Regions from separate parts of the Virgibacillus tibetensis genome, predicted to be linked through region 1. Evidence: riboswitches for the same ligand, from Rfam matches in the RefSeq annotation. Region 1 holds a riboswitch; each other region holds the start of a gene.
What was found. A riboswitch is a leader RNA that binds a small molecule or an ion and turns the genes downstream of it on or off. The one in region 1 is predicted to bind cyclic di-GMP.

Region 1 (4,540 bases):
TAGTTGCATCGTCGTTGTCTGGGATCGTGGCACAACGACTAGTCAGGAAATTGTGCCGTGACTGTATTACAGAGAGAGAAGCAACGACTATGGAAAAAGAGATATTTGAAAGTAATGGAGTAGAAGTCGACTTTGTATACTATGGAAAAGGATGTAGTGTTTGTCATCAGCAAGGTTATCGAGGAAGAATTGCAGTACAGGAAGTATTGGTAGTTGATGACATGATAAAAAGCATGCTTCTGAATAATAAGTCTATTTCAGAAATTCGGATGCATGCAAAAGAACAAGGAATGGCTTTTCTGATTCAGGATGGGTTAGCGAAGATAAAAGCTGGATTAACTTCAATGGAAGAGATCATGCAAGTTTCAATCAGATTGTAGGGGGTGTCATTATGAGAAGGAAATTTGACAAATGGTTGATAGCAGCATTTCACAGTAAAGCATCTGATGTACATTTAACAATCGGAAAAGCCCCTATATTCCGGGTGAATGGAAACTTAATTGAACAAGATATGGCAAAAATAGAGCCATCTGACACAAAGCATATAGTCAAGGAAATAATTTCAACTGAACTATGGGAAAAGCTGGGTGAAAATCGGGAATTAGATTTCTCGTATGGGATAGCTGGAGTATCCAGATTCCGCATTAATATATTCTATCAACGAGGCGAGCTATCACTGGCGATTCGAATTATCCCAACAGAAATCCCAACAATAGAATCATTGCATTTACCAAAGATAACAAAGGAAATCGTCCAACATACACAGGGATTAGTGCTTATTACAGGGCCAACAGGAAGTGGAAAAAGTACGACACTAGCCTCAATGATTAATTATATGAACCAGACGATGCAGAAACATATCATTACATTAGAAGATCCAATTGAATACATGCATGCCCATAAGCAATCGGTTATTGACCAGCGGGAAATCGGTTTTGATACGAATAGTTTTGCGAATGGGCTCAGGGCAAGCTTGCGGCAAGATCCTGATGTTATCTTAGTTGGGGAAATGCGTGATTTAGCAACAATAGCAACAGCAGTCACAGCTGCGGAGACGGGCCATTTAGTGTTAGCAACACTTCATACGTCAGATGCAGTTTCCACGATCGAGCGGATTATTGATGTATTTCCTGCAGAACAGCAAGCACAAATACGTATTCAGTTATCTACTATTTTAAAAGCAGTTATCTCTCAACGACTGCTTATTACGAACGACAATTTTGAAAGACGCGTAGCAACAGAGGTTCTTGTTAATACATCAGCCGTTAAAAATCTAATTCGTAATGAAAAGCTGCATCAAATCCAAAACGTGCTGCAAACATCAAAGGATCAAGGAATGCATTCAATGGAAATGGACCTAAAACGATTGATTCAAGAAGATGTAATCAAGTTTGAAACTGCTGCACCTTTCATGCAGGAAGGGAGTTCGTAACCAGTGGATTACCAATACAGCGGGAAACGAATTTCCGGTCAAAAAATTAAAGGGAAAATAGAGGCAGACTCAAAAAAGGCAGCATTGTTGCAACTTGAAAAAAAAGGGCTGATTATTTTTGATATTGATGAAACAAAGCCCTGGAATAAAGATATTATCCTTAATAAAAAAGTTAAAAATAAAGACTTCGTTCTATTTCTAAGGCAATATGCAACATTGATTCATGCAGGGATAGCAATCTCTGATGCTACAAAAACAATGACGCAGCAAACCGACAACTATGCATTGCGTAATGCCCTTACAGATATTGATAAACAGCTGGATCAGGGACAAGCCCTATCAAAGGCTACCGAGCGTCATCCAAAGGTTTTCCCTTCGCTGCTGGTTAATATGATTAACGCAGGTGAGGCCAGTGGTAAGCTGGATGATATTCTGAATCAGATGGCTGATTACTACGAAAAGGAATACCGAAATAAACAAAAGGTAGTTTCCGCATTACTTTATCCAAGTGTAGTCGGAGTTATAACCTTACTACTCAGTATGTTTTTATTAGTGTTTATCGTGCCACAATTTGTGGGTATGTTTAACTCATTTGGTGAGGAAATACCGACATATACACAAATTATTATGAATTTAAGTAATTGGGTTGGTACTTTCTGGTGGCTTCTATTTATAGTTGGACTGTTTGGTTATATGATTTATAAGTACTTATTACAGAAAGAAGCATTTGTTTATAGAATAGATAGCATAAAAATGAAGTTCCCATTTCTTGGTGTTCTTATTCATAAAGGGGCACTAGTTCGTATGACACAAACATTAAGTACATTAGTAAACAGTTCTGTACCTATCTTACAGTCTGTTGCGATTACGGAAAAGGTTGTTGGAAACCGTGTCATTCAAGAAGTTTTACTGCAATCCAGGAAGTCGCTGGAGGAAGGGGAATCTATTACAATACCAATGAAGGGGCATTGGGCCTTTCCTGCGTTGGTAATACAGATGATGCAAATCGGTGAAAAAACCGGGACTTTAGACCATATGCTGTTGAAGGCTGCTGAATTCTATGAAGAAGAGGTAGAGCAGCTCTCTAATAGAATTAAGACATTAATAGAACCAATTATGATTATTATTCTAACGGTGATCGTTGGCAGCATCATTGCTGCGGTAGTTATTCCAATGTTTTCTTTATTTGAAAATATGTAGAATTTTTGTAGATATTTGTCTGGCAATACGTTATAATTTAAATAGGAATAAAGTAGGATATGATGAATGACTATCTTTAAGTGGGCACTTGGGTGGTCAGGAGTAAGTAGTGCAACCGACTAACTTAGAATAAACATAGTTTATGAGAGGCGGGGAAATTATGTTAAAACGCATGAAAATGATCTTGAAGAAGGAAAAAGGATTTACGTTGGTTGAGTTGTTGGCAGTAATTGCTATTTTGGGGATAATTTTGGCTATTGCTATACCTAGTATTGGTAAAGTAATTAGTAATTCAGAAGGTAAAGCTCACGAAGCAAATATGGATTTGTTTGAGAATGCAGCAAGATTGGCTTATGTGTCTGGTAATCAAGAGGATACATATACTTTAAATGAATTAGAAGAGAAAGGATTTTTAGATTCTATCCCTGATGGATTTGCGGGTACAGAAATAGTTTATGTGGAAAACAATGGTGGATCATTTGTATATGAAGATCGACGTACACCTGGAAATTAAGTTTTAATAATAAATTTAAACGCCCTTGCAACATAATGTGCAGGGCGTTTTCTTCAATAACATAGTTTCATAGATCTAGACAAGGAGCCACAATAATGAACATCTCACTTATAATACTTTTCTTCTTATTAGGCCTAATCTTCGGTTCATTCTTCAACGTGGTCGGGTTGCGCCTGCCTAAAAACATAGCCTTCGCTAATGATCGTTCCATTTGTCCACAATGCAAGCACCAACTAACTTGGTATGAGAATATACCCCTTCTGTCTTTTCTCATCCAGGGAGCAAAATGTCGCCATTGTAAGGGGAATATTTCGTACATATATCCGGCGATTGAATTATTTACAGGATTTCTGTTTGCTTTAAGCTATTCTGTAGTAGGCTGGAATCTTGAATTACTCACAGCATTATTACTTGTTTCCATGCTCATGGTTATTTTAGTTTCAGACATTATGTATATGCTTATTCCAAATAAGGTGCTTTTATTTTTCCTGCCATTATTAGTAGCCGCAAGAGTAATTAATCCATTAGATCCCTGGTGGTCATCAATAACAGCAGCGTTGACAGGACTCTTGATTATTGCGGTAATCATTCTTGTAAGTCGTGGTGGAATGGGAGCAGGTGATATGAAGTTATTTGGTATTCTGGGTATTGTTTTAGGAATGGAAAAGCTGTTATTAGCTTTTTTCTTATCCTGTATGATAGGAGCACTAATTGGTATAGTATTACTTCTATTTAAAGTAATTGATCGTAAGCAGCCTGTTCCATTCGGTCCATATATTGTCGTTGCAACATTACTTACATATTTCTACGGGGATTTTCTATTAATCTGGTATTTTAATTTACTAATATAAGCAGGTGACAGCATGGGTCTTATTAATAAAGGACGAGTAAACATTGTAATTACAAATAAAGTTTTACGTTATACCTACCATAAGAATACTTCGGTAGATGGGGTGGTAACACATGGTGAGGTAGTATTACCGCCAGGTGTAATAAAGGATGGAACGATTGAGAACAGGTCAATTCTTTTGGAAATTCTAAACAAGCTTGTTCAAAAATATAAGTGGAAACGAAAAAAACTTTATTTCTGTGTTCCTGACGATACAGTTGTTATTAGGAAATTAAAAATCCCTGTATCCTTATCCAAAGATGAAGCCGATGGCTACATTAAAACACAGATTGGTAACAGCTTTTATTTACCGTTTGCCAACCCAGCAATAGCGATTGAGTTTTTGGAATCAGATGAAACTAGTAGAAATATTCTCATATTTGCTTATCCAAAAGAGAAACTGACGGCTTTTGAAGCGGTTTTTGAAGCGGCAGGACTTAAACCTATAGCTGCTGATTTAACGTCATTATCTGTCTACCGTTATTATTACGTATCGAAGAAGGAA
Region 2 (4,540 bases), on a different contig from region 1:
ATAGAATGGATTTTCTACATTAGAAACTATTAATCCAATCGTATATGTTTGATTAGAACGTAAACTTCTAGCAATATTATTGGGACTGTATCCTAGTTCATCTACAGCGTTTAAAACAGAGGATTTTAACTTATCGCTAACATAACGTGTATTATTGATAACATAAGAAACTGTAGCCGTTGAAACACCAGCGTGTTTTGCTACTTCTTTAAGGGTTACTCGTTCCCCCTTTCTCTTCACTGAACTCATTTCATACTCTCCTTTGATTTAATCGTTTAGATTTAATCGTTTAGATGGACTTTCTTTTGTAAAACATATTATATTATTCATTATTAATAGTCAATACTTAATAATCAGATTTTTAAGTGGTTTACCTTTTTTCTATAATTTAAAGTGCCTCCCATGGCTTAACATCTTATCTATAATGATTTTAATTATATATTTTACAATAAAAAAACTTTTAAAACCATACTAACAATTCTAATAGCTTACATAGTTATTTCCCGATAACTATAAATAACCTTTTTCTATTAATAAACTCATACATATTCCATAATTAATATACTTAACATCATCAACAGGAATGCGCAATACATTTTTAGAATCAAAAAATCTAGCATTATTCATAGGTGAGAGCTTACCCCTATCTAATACTTTAAATTCATTGTGATCCCTAAGGTTTTCTACCAAAATGAGTTATTAAATGGGTAAATTAATGGGGATGCATTTATTACTAACGCAAAGTAAAATGGATATTCCCCTTCAAAGAAAAAATTGTAAAATTATGGGGACTAATACCACTTTGGTTTTCACATAGAACGCAAATTATCCAACAGTTACTATAAGTCTATTAAAAAAATCCGCCTCACTCACGTCTGCACTATAAAGCTTTAAAGCGGTGGGGACTTGACACTCCACTGGGACTCGACGAAGTACATAGTATAAGCTTAGGATATAATTCTATTTTTCCCTGTGTTTTTTGCAATATACAGACGTTTGTCAGCTTCATCTAGTACATTGAGGATGTTATGATCGTAATCCTCCACCTCCACAATCCCCCCACTTATCGTTAAAGCGATCGTTTTACCATGATATGAAAACTGATGCGATTCTATATTTTTGCGAATTCTTTCCATAACCTTGATCCCCTCTTGCTTTTCTACTTTTCTTAATACTAAGAGGAATTCTTCTCCACCCCATCGAACAACCGAAGCATCACCTGGTACGCTCTCTCTTATAATAGATGCAGCTTGCTTTAACATACTATCACCTAATAAGTGACCATATGTATCGTTTATACTTTTAAAATTATCTAGATCACAAAATGCAACTGTTACTGAATAATCAATAGCCTTTGCTTTCTTTATTTCCTCTAGCAGAAGTTTTTCTCCGGATTGTTTATTGTACAAACCAGTTAGGTAATCTGTTTTTGATTCACTGATAGTTTTTCTAAGTTGCATTTGATAAAATAAAACCCCAAACCCTAGTACAAAGTAACTAACGGAGTTAACACAACCTTGCAACCAAACTAATAGTTCTGGATCCTTTGTAAATGCAACATGCAAAAATGTAAATACAGAAGCTAATATTGATATCAACATGATACTACGCTTTTTAAATCTTTTCACACTTGTAGCGAACGTAGTAATAATTGGTAAATAGTACATAGGATAGAAAGGGCTTTCTGTATGACCAGAATGAGCGATGATAAGAAAGATAACGCTTAAATGAATAACACTAATAACTAAAATCAAAAGAAGATTATTAGGAAGTTTTACTAGAATAGCAGGTAATATCATAATTACAAGAAATAGAAAAGTTAGCCACCAGGCATGAGAACTACCCCAAAAATAAATCACCACAAGAAAATAAAGAATACTTTGCACTACCGAAAATATCCCCATAGCATTTCTTTCATTAATACTCATAAGAGACCCACCTACCCCAAAAAGTATAAACAACAAAAAAAGACTTGTTTAACCGAAAAAGCCTAGAGTAAGTCCCTATACAACCGGCATCCTAGCTACCTTAGTTCAAATGAACGTTAGGCCTATGGTTTTGCGTCCCAGACTTTCGTACTGGTTTGCCCTTAATTCGGTAGGTCTATTATATCATTTATTACTAATTTTTAAAAATTTCGAGATTGCATATGGTGTGAGTCTGAAAGCATTGTGGACTGCGATGCCTGTACCATGGCCCACCCTCCAAAAATCATGCGATAGTAAAATAGTACCAACAAACACAAAACATGGGGGTGATCTTTTGTATTGTACAAACTGTGGAACAAAACAAGGTGAAGGGGCTAGATTCTGTCATTTATGCGGAAACTAGAATCTAACGTAGCAAAGGAAAGTAATACGCAACAGCAAGTAGTACATAAAAAAGCGCAGGATGTTGTTCAGCTGGAATCTACTTTCCAGGCCTTTTCTCCAAACGAACAACTGTCCGATGAGGAGTTAGTACGCCATTATGTTGGTCCGAAAAAGGTAGATTACTATACGGAGAAGTTCCCCATTTCCTCGCAGTTTAATATTAAACAAACTTCTTTTTGAATAAATTCTTTTTGTTTCGAACTGTACTATTATTGAAGAATTTATAGTTTATAAAGTTTATTACAATAAACAACATAGCAAATATTATTAATGGGTTTGTGAAACCACCTCTTACAAGATGGAATATCCAAGTTGCACTTACTGCCCACAACATAAAATGCTTAATTGATAGTTTTTTGTCCAAGATAGCGAAGAAAAATCCAAACAAAATCAGGATTACTAAGCCAACTAAACCAAAGTTAATATAAGCATCTCCTATTATACCTGGAGGTACGGACATCCCTTCTATATCAGGTTCTAACCAACTAGCCACAATTTGTTGTGTGTTTTCAGGTTTATCCCTCCATATTGATCTTGGGATAACAGAAAATAATAACCTATAGTAAGATTGACCATTTAAAAAGTCGTTATATAAAGGAACGTAATTAATTACATCCAAAACTCTTGTCGAATAACCTATATCTCCAGACATTATAGATGATTCTAAAAATAACTTTAAATCAAAGTCGAAACTTTCAATGTTTTGGCCAGGTTGTAAAAAACCTCGAAAAAACCTTGAAGTTATCGCAAGAAGGAAAACTAAGACACCTAAAAATAAAGTAATGATTTTAGGTGACAAGTAATTTTTATATTTATTGTATCCATATAATCCACTATAGTAATATCCAACTAAAACCGAAGCTGAATGAACAACTAGCAATGACCTCGTTCTAAAGAGCATAAATATTAGGGTTTCCAACAAAATGAAAATTAATATCCACTTTAGAACGTTAGAATGTTGCCTTGCTTTTACAGTAAAGAATACTAAGAAAAACAAAATTGATGTCATATAAAAACCATAAGTAGCCAGTAGCCGAAAAATGCTGGGGTTTTTAAGTTCTAAACGACTTAAATTCATTATATTTAGTGTTCCAGCATCTATAAAACAAAAAATAACACTTACAAATGTAACAACCCCTATTAAAATAATAACTTTTCGAACTGCTACTTTTTCTAAGTATATTTTTTTTAGTTTGATTTCCTTTCCGACTAAGACACAATTACCTATGCAAAAAAGTAAAATCCCTAATACTGACATTAATGTTAAAGTTTTCAATGATTCAAAACTGTATTGATAATAGTGATACTCTATCAAAAGGTTGTATATGGGCTGCACAAAAAACAACATTAAATAAAATAGTATAAAGAAAAACGTTGCTGAAAATAGTTTTATATATGCAACCATATACATAATAACTGGAAACAATGCTAATAAAAATGTAAAAAGCAAGGTCTTTTCGTCATGACTGTTTAATATATACAAGGAAATTATCGATGTGTATATCACTAAAAAAATAAGCATATAAATTTTCTTTCTTGTCATGGAGCCACATCCTTTTAAATGAGGTATTTTATAATGTATTTAAATAGAAATACTTACATTATTCCTCTCTCTTCGTTACCACTACCTCATTCTGAGTTAAACTATCATTTTCAATATCGCTTATATGGACGGTCTTCACTAGTTGATGAAACCCAACTGGAAGTTAGGACTTTACATCGACTTACATAGGTCTGCATCCAGATGTTAGTTCCCCTTATATAAGATATTGGTTTCCTTACAAACTTATGAGCAGTAGCCGATAACCAATACGGAGTTCTTCAATCTTGACGGTTATCCTAGCCTAAATTAGCTAATAAATTTTAATTTGTATTTCTAAAATTAAAAATAAAAATTGAAATCATTATAATAAATTTTAAAAGGTTTACAATTAGAATACCTACGCAAAAACCTATTAATCCATAAAGATTAAAGAGTGTAAAAACACTTATAAGATATACAACTACATTGCTTCCACTAATTAATAATTGCCAATTTATATTATTAAACCTTAGAACAAACGGTTGAATTACCGAACTCATAACACCTAAAACAGCACTTCCAGTAGTAATATATATCAATTCTAGAGACTCTGCTGCCCAAGTTGGATACAAATAATGTAACAAAG
Region 3 (4,540 bases), on a different contig from region 1:
AAGCAAACTACAGTCTAAAACAATTCACTTCAAATATAAGCTCTAAACAAAAAAGAAACAGCCCCAATAAAGGCCATCCCCTTCTTACACCTATTCCTCTATCCTAAACTTCCCAACCTCTTCCTGCATTTCTCTTGAGTAACTCTCCAATTCTCCAGCCAGATGATTCAGCTGCTCCATTGAAGCTGTCTGCTGTTCAATCGATGCAGCTACTTCTTCAGTTCCAGCTGCTGTTTCTTCACTGACTGCTGCTATATTCTGTATATTTGTTGAGATGATTTGCTCTTGGTTTACCATGGTTTTCATTACATCCATAACTTCATTGATTAATTGATTATTTGTTTGGATGGCGGTTTGAATACTTGCAAATGCCGCTTCCGTTTCGTTGACTGATTTTGATTGTGTTTGCATGACATCATTGGTTTGGCCAATCAATGTTACGGATTGCTTTGTATCTTTCTGCATTTCTTCTATTAACACAGAGATGTCACCCAACGCATTTTCCGATTGCTCAGCAAGCTTTCTGACCTCATCAGCTACTACGGCGAAACCTCGTCCATTTTCTCCGGCTCGTGCCGCTTCGATGGCTGCATTTAATGCCAGCAGATTGGTTTGGCTCGCAATATCGGCAATTTTCGTTACGATTTCATTTATGTTTGTTGATTTATCGTCCAGGGATTGGATAGCTTCTACAACTCGACTTGTCATTTCGCCAGTGTCCTCGGACTGTTTTCGAAGACCTATTACTGTCTCTGTCCCTTTTTCCGAAAACTCATTCATTACCTTTGATTCTTCAAAAATTCTCGTATTATAGTCTTCTACCTGCCTAATATAGGTTGATAAATGTTCGACTGCTACAGCATTTTTCTCCATCAATTCGGATTGATCGCCTGCACCACTAGCTATTTGCTCCATGGTAGTTGCTACTTCATTGGATGATGCAGTATTCTCTTCTGCACTGGCAACTAGTGTCTGGGATGCTTCTGAAACATGGAACGAAACGCCTTTTATTTTTACCATCATCTGCTGGATTTGCTGGAGCATTTTGTCAAAGCTGCTGGACAGCTGTCCAATCTCGTTTGTCGAGTTGATATTGGCCATCGCTAATAGATTGCCGTTCTCAACTTCCTGCATCGTGTCCTGCAGTACTTTAATTGGCTTAGTAATTCTTCTTGTGATAAAAAACGCAATAATAACAGCCAGAACGATAATTATTCCAAGTGTTACTAAGATGGGCAAGAGGGTTTGTGTAGCAATACTTTGAAACTCGCTTTCATATACAGTCTCAGCCAGTACCCAACCGGTAATCCCATTTGTAGCGTAGCCAAGTATTTTCTTCTCGTCAGACTCTGTGTATTCAATTACACCGTTTTCTCCACTTGACTGAACCTTTTCATAAAAAACTTCCTCTACTGCACTTTCACCGAGCAGCTCTTCATCAGGATGGGAAACATAATTCCCGTCTGGACTGATAATCATCGTATAGCCTGTTTCACTCGAACTCATTTTATTCGTAATGTCCAATAATGTATCAACGAGAATATCGGCACCATTCGCTCCAATTAGCGTGCCATTCGCAGAGTAAATAGCCTGTGTTGCTGTAATTACCATGTTTCCTGTTGCAATATCTACATATGGTTCTGTCCAGACTACTCCGCCGTCAGCTTCTATCGCTTCTGTGTACCAACCCCTGGTAGTCCCGTCAAAATCGCCTAAATCTGCATCAGGGTAGATGGTTGTATGCCCGTCTGTACTGTCAACTGTATAAACATTGATAATGTCCTCATCTGCATTGACTGTAGCACCGAAGTAGTCCATCAGTTCGTTATAGTCTTCATCTCTATCAAAATCTAAAATAATGTCACTTTGTGAGAAACGATTTAGTACATTTGCTTTATTCGTAAAAAAAGTATCGAATGTATTATTTAAACTCTCCATCTGCATCTCGATGCTATTTGCCTTTTCATTGATAAGTGTGCTCTTACTGATGGTGTAATTGGTAATAGCAATAATGGCACCCGCAATGATGATCAATGTCAGAAAAGGAATGAGAATTTGATTTTGCAGTTTGCTTGACCGCCGTGGAGCTTGTGATTTGTTGGTGGAAGTAGACATTTTACTTTTCATTAATACCCTTCTTTCCTTATATAGTTGACTTAAATCATTTACTTAAAATTACAAACTATCACTCTATTTATATTATCGTCAGAGTTGTAAAAAAGTGAAGTGTCGAATAGTTCATTTATCCTATTTTTAGTTAACCAAAAACGATCACGTTGTGGTGACCGTTTATTTTTAGTTGCTGTATTGTTAAATTTGAATCTTTCCGTATTATTAATCCTATTGTTAAATTATCGTTTATTACCGGTTACAGAAAGAGTACATAGGATTGTAACAGTGAATGGACTTCAGTTTCTGTGTTATAAATTACGCTCCTCTTTGACTGTATTTTTAAAAACATAGAATAAATAATACAAAATTAAGTATTGGAATAAAATTTACACATTTTAGCCAAAGTTTCGATTAAATTTTTTTGAATTAGTCCTTCATAAATCTAAAAAATAACCGATAAATAGAGTAGTAGTTTATATCTATTTCTTTTTAACTTAATCCAAATAGAAAAAGGCAAACCATCTGAAAGGGTGGGACGCAAAACGAAGGGTCTACGGTCGTCTGACTAGGATCGCCTTGGTTACCACTGTAGATTTTTATATAAGAATCTTTTTGGCTGTTTCTAAGTTGAAATAGTCTTTTTTAGTAGGATTAATCATTTAATTATGGGGGTTGCAAGATGGACAAGACATCGTATATTGGTATTATATTAGGCTTGGTTGCTATAGGGGTCGGAATGACTTTGAAGGGTGTGGAAATGGTCGCAATAGTTAATCCCGGTGCGATATTAATTATTTTCCTGGGAACGATTGCTTCCGTTTTAATCGCATTTCCTATTAGTACAATTAAGAAAATACCAGCGCTATTCAAAATTATTTTTACAGAAAAAAAGTATACAGCAATTAAGGATTTGATTGATCTTTTTACACAGCTGGCAGAGCAGACACGTAAAGAGGGGATTCTTTCATTGGAAAAACAGATGAATGAGATTGAGGACCCGTTCTTAGAATCAGGATTACAGCTGACGATTGATGGGCAAACACCTGAGTTCATACGAGAGGTCATGCTGGAAAAAGTGGACGCAATGGATAGACGTCATCAGGAAGGTGCAGCCGTATTTACCCAAGCAGGAACCTATGCACCAACACTGGGTGTTCTGGGAGCTGTTATTGGGCTGATCGCCGCACTCGGAAATATGGAGGACATGGCAATCTTAGGGTCTGCGATATCGGCTGCGTTTATTGCTACGTTATTAGGTATCTTCTCTGGGTATATGTTATGGCATCCGTTCGCTAACAAGTTGAGGCAGAAATCAAAGAAAGAAATACAAATTAAAGAAATTATGATTGAAGGGGTTCTGTCCATTACAACTGGTGACTCTGCGATGGTCGTTCGGGATAAATTAGGCTCTTACCTGACGACAAAAGAGTTAAACGAGATGAAGGAGGATCGGGATGCGTCGTAAAAGAAAGCAGGATGATAGTCACATTGATGAGTCCTGGTTGATTCCTTATGCAGACTTACTAACTCTGTTACTGGCTTTGTTTATTGTGTTATTCGCAATGAGTGATTTGGACGCACAGAAGTATAAGGAGCTATCCCTTATTTTTCAAAGTGAATTTGGTTCAGGATCAAGTATATTAGATGAAAGCAGCGATCCTATTGAAATTCCGGAAAGTACCAATCAGGATACAGAAGAAGAGGAAGAAAAAGATGAAGAAACGGAAGTAGAAAAAGAAAAAGAAGAGAATGAAGCACGGGAATTACTCCACCTTCAGGAGCTGCGGGACAGAATAAATAACTATATTGCAACGAATGAATTGACGGATGTATTAGGAACAGAATTATTGGATGAAGGGCTATTAATAACAATTGTTAATGATATAACATTTGATTCTGGTAGTGCCGAAGTAAAAAGCGAGGGACAGAAAATCGCTAAGGAAGTTTCTAATTTCCTGTATACTGACCCGCCACATCAAATTGTGATCAGCGGACACGCGGATGACCGGCCAATGAGTAATGCAGATTTTGCTTCCAACTGGGAGTTGAGTGTCATTCGGGCAGTGAACTTTATGCATCTGATTTTAGAAAATGAAAAACTGGTTGCAGACCGTTTCAGTGCAAAAGGATATGGAGAAAATCACCCTATTGTACCGAACACAACGGAAGAAAATCGAGCAAAGAACAGAAGAGTGGAAGTGCTCATCCTGCCTAATTACGAAATTAATGTAGATGGCGAGAAGGATGATTAAGCCCGAGAAAATAAAGAGTTGGTGAGGCCTCCCCTGCCATTATAGGGGGTGCACTATGTTGTTAGGGTATGGGCAGGCAATACATACGAATGTGTGTTTGAAAGTATAGGATTGATTTAGGTCGGAGAGGAAGAATTGAATGGAAATGAATCAATATATTGACGTGTTTTTGGATG
Region 4 (4,540 bases), on a different contig from region 1:
CAATCGTATATGGATCCATCTCCACGTTTTCAGCAAAATCGGTTAAGATTGCTGGACCATAAAAAGAAGAAATTCCAGCTTTATGACAAAATAAATGTGAAATGGTCACATCAGAGTACCCCATAAAAACTTTCGGATTTTCACGTATAATGTCAAAATCAATATAGGGAAGTAAGCGAATGCTATCGTCTCCACCAATATTTGCAATGATTCCTTTTATACTTTCATCCTTAAATGCCATCATCAAATCTTCAGCACGAGCTTGTGGATTTTTATAAAGATAGTCTCCCCCTTTCAAACTATTAGGCATAGGGGTAACTTCCAGTCTAAAAATCCCCTCTATTCTTTTTACACCTTGTTCATACCTCCATCTAAGGTCTGGTTCTCCTGCTCCTCCCCAAGAAGGACTTACTGTTGCAACACGATCTCCTGCCTGCAATTTTTTTGGCTTAATTAACATATTAACTCCCTCTCTTATATAACTCGATTATTTAAGTATGGATTATAATTTCTATAAAACATCAAATTACCTACTGTATTTCATGAATAAATGCTGTGATTTAGTTAAGTATCTATAATCAAATAATAACATAATGCCCAAAATTATAATTGCAAATTTCTGAAATTAAAAAAAGAAAAAGACCATCATTTATAATCTTATTTGTTTCAACTCTTATAGCCGATTTGATCTCAATCATTTACCTCTGGCATCATATAGTTGAAGTAACTAATAAAAGGTGCTTTGTTGTTTCACATACTTCCAAAAGCAAACTTGCAATTTATTATTGTCTAAGTCGTAAAAATCAAAAAAGTTATGATCACCATCATCTTGTAATTCAGTTACTTCCATACTGTTAGTACAAAAGTAGAGATTTACTTTAAAATATAAACCTCCACTATTTAATATAAAAATTATTAGTTCCAAGCCCTATCAATTAAAAATTGCTATCTGATTTCTACCGTTTTCTTTTGCTTTATATAACGCGGTGTCGGTCTTTTCGATAAATTCTTCTATTTCCTCTCCATTGTAAGAAGATACTCCAATGCTGATTGTAAAATATATACGTTCATTGTTATAAGTGAAACCCGATTTTTCTATAGCCTCACGTATAAGTTCCGCTATTATTAGTCCTTCATCAACATCGGTATTTGGCATAATAACTGCAAATTCTTCGCCTCCAAAACGTACAAAAGCATCTGTGTCTCTTACATTGCTTCCAATAATATCTGAAATATGCTTAAGTGCTTCATCACCACATTGATGACCAAAATTATCGTTAACTTTCTTGAAATGGTCTATATCTAACAGCATAAAAATCAAAGGGGTGTTATTCTTTTTACTAAAAGGAATTGTCTTTTCCATAATAAAATCAAAATACCTTCGATTATAAATTCCAGTTAATGCATCTGTAATCGTTAATTCTTCTACTTTATTTAACAATTTGGAAGATTTATTCATGAAATATCCAACAGACAGAACGACGGACCAATTAATAACTGAACCAGTGGTAAGTTCTATCATCACATATGTCTCAGTGCTAGTTTTCTGAGCGACCTCCGTTGTGAACTTCAAAGCAGTGTAAAAGATGCTAGCTCCTACAATTACTTTCCATTTCGGATACATATAAGCTATCAGGATAGTCGGAATTAGAAAGAGCGTCCAAGTCCTTGGAAAATGTCTATTCGCTTCATTAGATAAAATCGTGTCCATAACAACAGGGGAAAACGTAAATAAAATAATTATTAAGTAGTATAAACCTTTTCTTTTCAATTGCTTTCGTTTCTCCTTTCGGTAATCCAGCCATCATTGCTTAATGCTTTAGACCTGTGATTTTGCGTCATTACCTTTCGATAATTTTGCCTTTTTCAAAAGAGTTGCTAAGTAGATAAGTATACAACAATTAGATGCGATGTTTCCAAGGTTTTGCTAAATAATCTAATTTCCCTCTGTATCCATTGTCTCTTATTGAACTAACCGTTAGCTTTAGGTAAGAGTTTGAAGTTGTGTGCGTTTTCGCACATACGGCCTTCGCGAACCTATCTTCTATTGGACAATTAATTGTAGGTCTTGGTTCCATAGCACCATCAAAGAAAAAACAAATTTCATCTCTGAGTTTCAAAGCCATTATCGCTGGTACTATGGCAAGATTTATTACAGCTATTTTTGTAAATATGTTTATCTAAAAAGAACAACGTATATACTAGACTGAGTTCAGTAAGGTTAACTCTCTTAAAAACCTTTTAAACTATCCTTATTCCATTCTATTGGATAAGGATAGTTTTTCTTTATAAATTATTAAAATTTCCGTTTTTTCATAGAAGCCCTTTTTCAATTTTTAAGAAGTTGAAGAAGAATGATTGTTAAGCTATTGGATTTTTACAAAAAAATAGTAACCGCAGAATAAATCAATAACAAGCACATAATTAACCGAAATGCCCTATCATGCTTCGCAAAAACTTTTTTAAATAGCGAGCCAAACCCTGACCACAGAAGTAATGCTAACCAACCTAGGAAAATTGCTAATGTTAAATAAAAAACAATGGATTTAATAGAATTATTGAACGGCAGTATGAAAGCACTCATCACAGTTAACAAGAACAAAATGCTTTTGACATTTATGATTTGAATGATAAAACCTGATAAAAAAGAAGATTTCACGTCACTAAAATTATCTTTGGAACTTTTTGGTAGACCCACCTGCCAAGCCAAATAGAGTAGATATACTGCACCAGCTATTTTAAAATATGGCTCTACTACAGGAATCCAATTGTATAATCCTGTTGTAGCTACTCCACTGATTGTTCCAAGCACGGCAAATCCCGCTAAGATTCCGCTACTAAACTTCCAAGATCCCACAAAACCATATTTACGTGCTTCATTCATCATCAAAATGTTACTTGGACCAGGAGTAATTGATGTAACCATCACATAAGAAAGAAACGCTACTATACTCATAAATTCACCTTCATTTGCTAATTTACTATGGATAGCTTTCATTGTATGATAAATAAAATTGAAATTTAAAAAAGCATTATCATTTTTTTCGATACATTAAAAAAACGAAGGTGAGATATGATATGGAAATTAGACATCTTATAACATTTATGACCATTGTAGAAGTAGAAAGTTATACAGGATCTGCCTCTAAATTGGGTTATACTCAATCTACTTTAACCTCTCATATCCAGGCACTTGAACGTGAAATTGGTGGGGAACTTTTTACGTATGTAAATAGAAATTTGCAGCTTACTCATTTAGGTAGAGAGTTAATACCTTTAGCAGAGGATTTACTGTCTACTCACGAACAGATTAAGAACATGCGGAGCACCCACGAAGTCAAAGGTGTACTGAAAGTGGCTGCACCAGAGTCTTTGACAATCTCTAGGTTAGGTCCAATAATAAAGGAATATTCCATGAAATTTCCTAACGTCAAATTAATACTAACCAACGGTACATGTGGGCAAAACCAAACTGACTTAATAAGTGGGAAAGTAGATGTTGCATTCATGGTTTATCCAGAAATAAAAGCCGAAAAATGCTTACATTACTCACTATTAGAGGAGAAGATTGTCCTTGTGAGTAGTAATGATGATCTGGACCACTTTGACGAATATAAAAAAGATAACACCCATTTTTTCATCACAAATGAAGAAGGTTGCAGTTATCGGAAAATGTTTGAAAGATACCTCTTAAAGCATGATATTTACAGCTTTCAAACAATGGAGTTATGGAGTATTGATGCAATCAAAAAGATTGTTATGAGTGGACTTGGATTTTCTGTTTTACCTTACATTACAGTCAAAGAAGAAGTAAATAGCGGAAAACTAAAAATAATAAATCATAATGAAACATTCGAGCCAATTTATTCCCATATGCTTATAAAAAAGAAAAAGTGGTTATCTCCAGCAGTAGAGGCTTTTGTTGAACTTGTTTTAAATTCAGCTAGTGAAACTGATAAAAAAATGTCTGCTCAAAATAAATAATAAAATTAGCCCATCAAAGCTAACAAAAGAAATGGCAAATATCACAAAAAAAACATTGTTACAGTTAACGAGACAGGATTGTCTTTTAAAATTTCAAAGAAACATAATATTGTTATATAGGGAGATATTAATATGAGTGTAGGGGTGTTAGCAAATTCAGTATTTTATTTAGTTATGGTAATTACATTTATAGCAATTGTTTATAGTTTTTTTCGCAAGGAACACATAAGAATATCTATTATCAATTTAATAGTTCTATTTTCGATACCGCTGGTTACCTTTCGAAACACATTAAAAGAACCAGCGGGCACGGAATTAAATCATTTGATTAATTCTTTAGCACAGGGTTCTTTATGGGCAATATACGTTACTATGGCTTATATATTTATGTTAATTTGGTGGTATATTTTTTTGAAGAGATTGCGCAAAGCCAAGTAATAGGTGTATTTAATAAATAAAGAAAAATAGAGCTTCCATTTTTGGGAAGTTCTATTTTTTTATGAATATTTCAGAGTTATTTAACCGTCTCCCAAAATTGTGATGCTGCTTTTGTAAT

Region 2: another riboswitch for cyclic di-GMP. It lies ahead of QGM71_RS07755 (GGDEF domain-containing protein); the one in region 1 lies ahead of QGM71_RS00325 (prepilin-type N-terminal cleavage/methylation domain-containing protein).
Region 3: another riboswitch for cyclic di-GMP. It lies ahead of motA (flagellar motor stator protein MotA); the one in region 1 lies ahead of QGM71_RS00325 (prepilin-type N-terminal cleavage/methylation domain-containing protein).
Region 4: another riboswitch for cyclic di-GMP. It lies ahead of QGM71_RS14530 (GGDEF domain-containing protein); the one in region 1 lies ahead of QGM71_RS00325 (prepilin-type N-terminal cleavage/methylation domain-containing protein).

What each region holds. Positions count from the first base shown of each region.
Region 1 is NZ_JARZFX010000001.1:61,682-66,221, forward strand. Features, by position in the region: gene QGM71_RS00310 (GspE/PulE family protein) at 1-380, shown strand, start outside; gene QGM71_RS00315 (type IV pilus twitching motility protein PilT) at 392-1,432, shown strand; gene QGM71_RS00320 (type II secretion system F family protein) at 1,436-2,632, shown strand; cyclic di-GMP riboswitch class II at 2,679-2,762, shown strand; gene QGM71_RS00325 (prepilin-type N-terminal cleavage/methylation domain-containing protein) at 2,793-3,146, shown strand; gene QGM71_RS00330 (prepilin peptidase) at 3,242-3,997, shown strand; gene pilM (type IV pilus biogenesis protein PilM) at 4,010-4,540, shown strand, end outside.
Region 2 is NZ_JARZFX010000002.1:633,478-638,017, forward strand. Features, by position in the region: gene QGM71_RS07750 (LacI family DNA-binding transcriptional regulator) at 1-249, opposite strand, end outside; gene QGM71_RS07755 (GGDEF domain-containing protein) at 948-1,928, opposite strand; cyclic di-GMP riboswitch class I at 2,011-2,098, opposite strand; gene QGM71_RS07760 (hypothetical protein) at 2,319-2,552, shown strand; gene QGM71_RS07765 (O-antigen polymerase) at 2,533-3,915, opposite strand; gene QGM71_RS07770 (lipopolysaccharide biosynthesis protein) at 4,236-4,540, opposite strand, start outside.
Region 3 is NZ_JARZFX010000002.1:62,194-66,733, reverse strand. Features, by position in the region: gene QGM71_RS05235 (methyl-accepting chemotaxis protein) at 91-2,127, opposite strand; cyclic di-GMP riboswitch class I at 2,615-2,700, shown strand; gene motA (flagellar motor stator protein MotA) at 2,792-3,577, shown strand; gene motB (flagellar motor protein MotB) at 3,567-4,364, shown strand; gene QGM71_RS05220 (chemotaxis protein CheA) at 4,504-4,540, shown strand, end outside.
Region 4 is NZ_JARZFX010000008.1:1,870-6,409, reverse strand. Features, by position in the region: gene QGM71_RS14535 (S66 family peptidase) at 1-460, opposite strand, end outside; gene QGM71_RS14530 (GGDEF domain-containing protein) at 932-1,771, opposite strand; cyclic di-GMP riboswitch class I at 1,789-1,872, opposite strand; gene QGM71_RS14525 (nucleoside transporter C-terminal domain-containing protein) at 2,005-2,184, shown strand; gene QGM71_RS14520 (LysE family transporter) at 2,378-2,956, opposite strand; gene QGM71_RS14515 (LysR family transcriptional regulator) at 3,079-3,984, shown strand; gene QGM71_RS14510 (LysR family transcriptional regulator) at 4,499-4,540, opposite strand, start outside.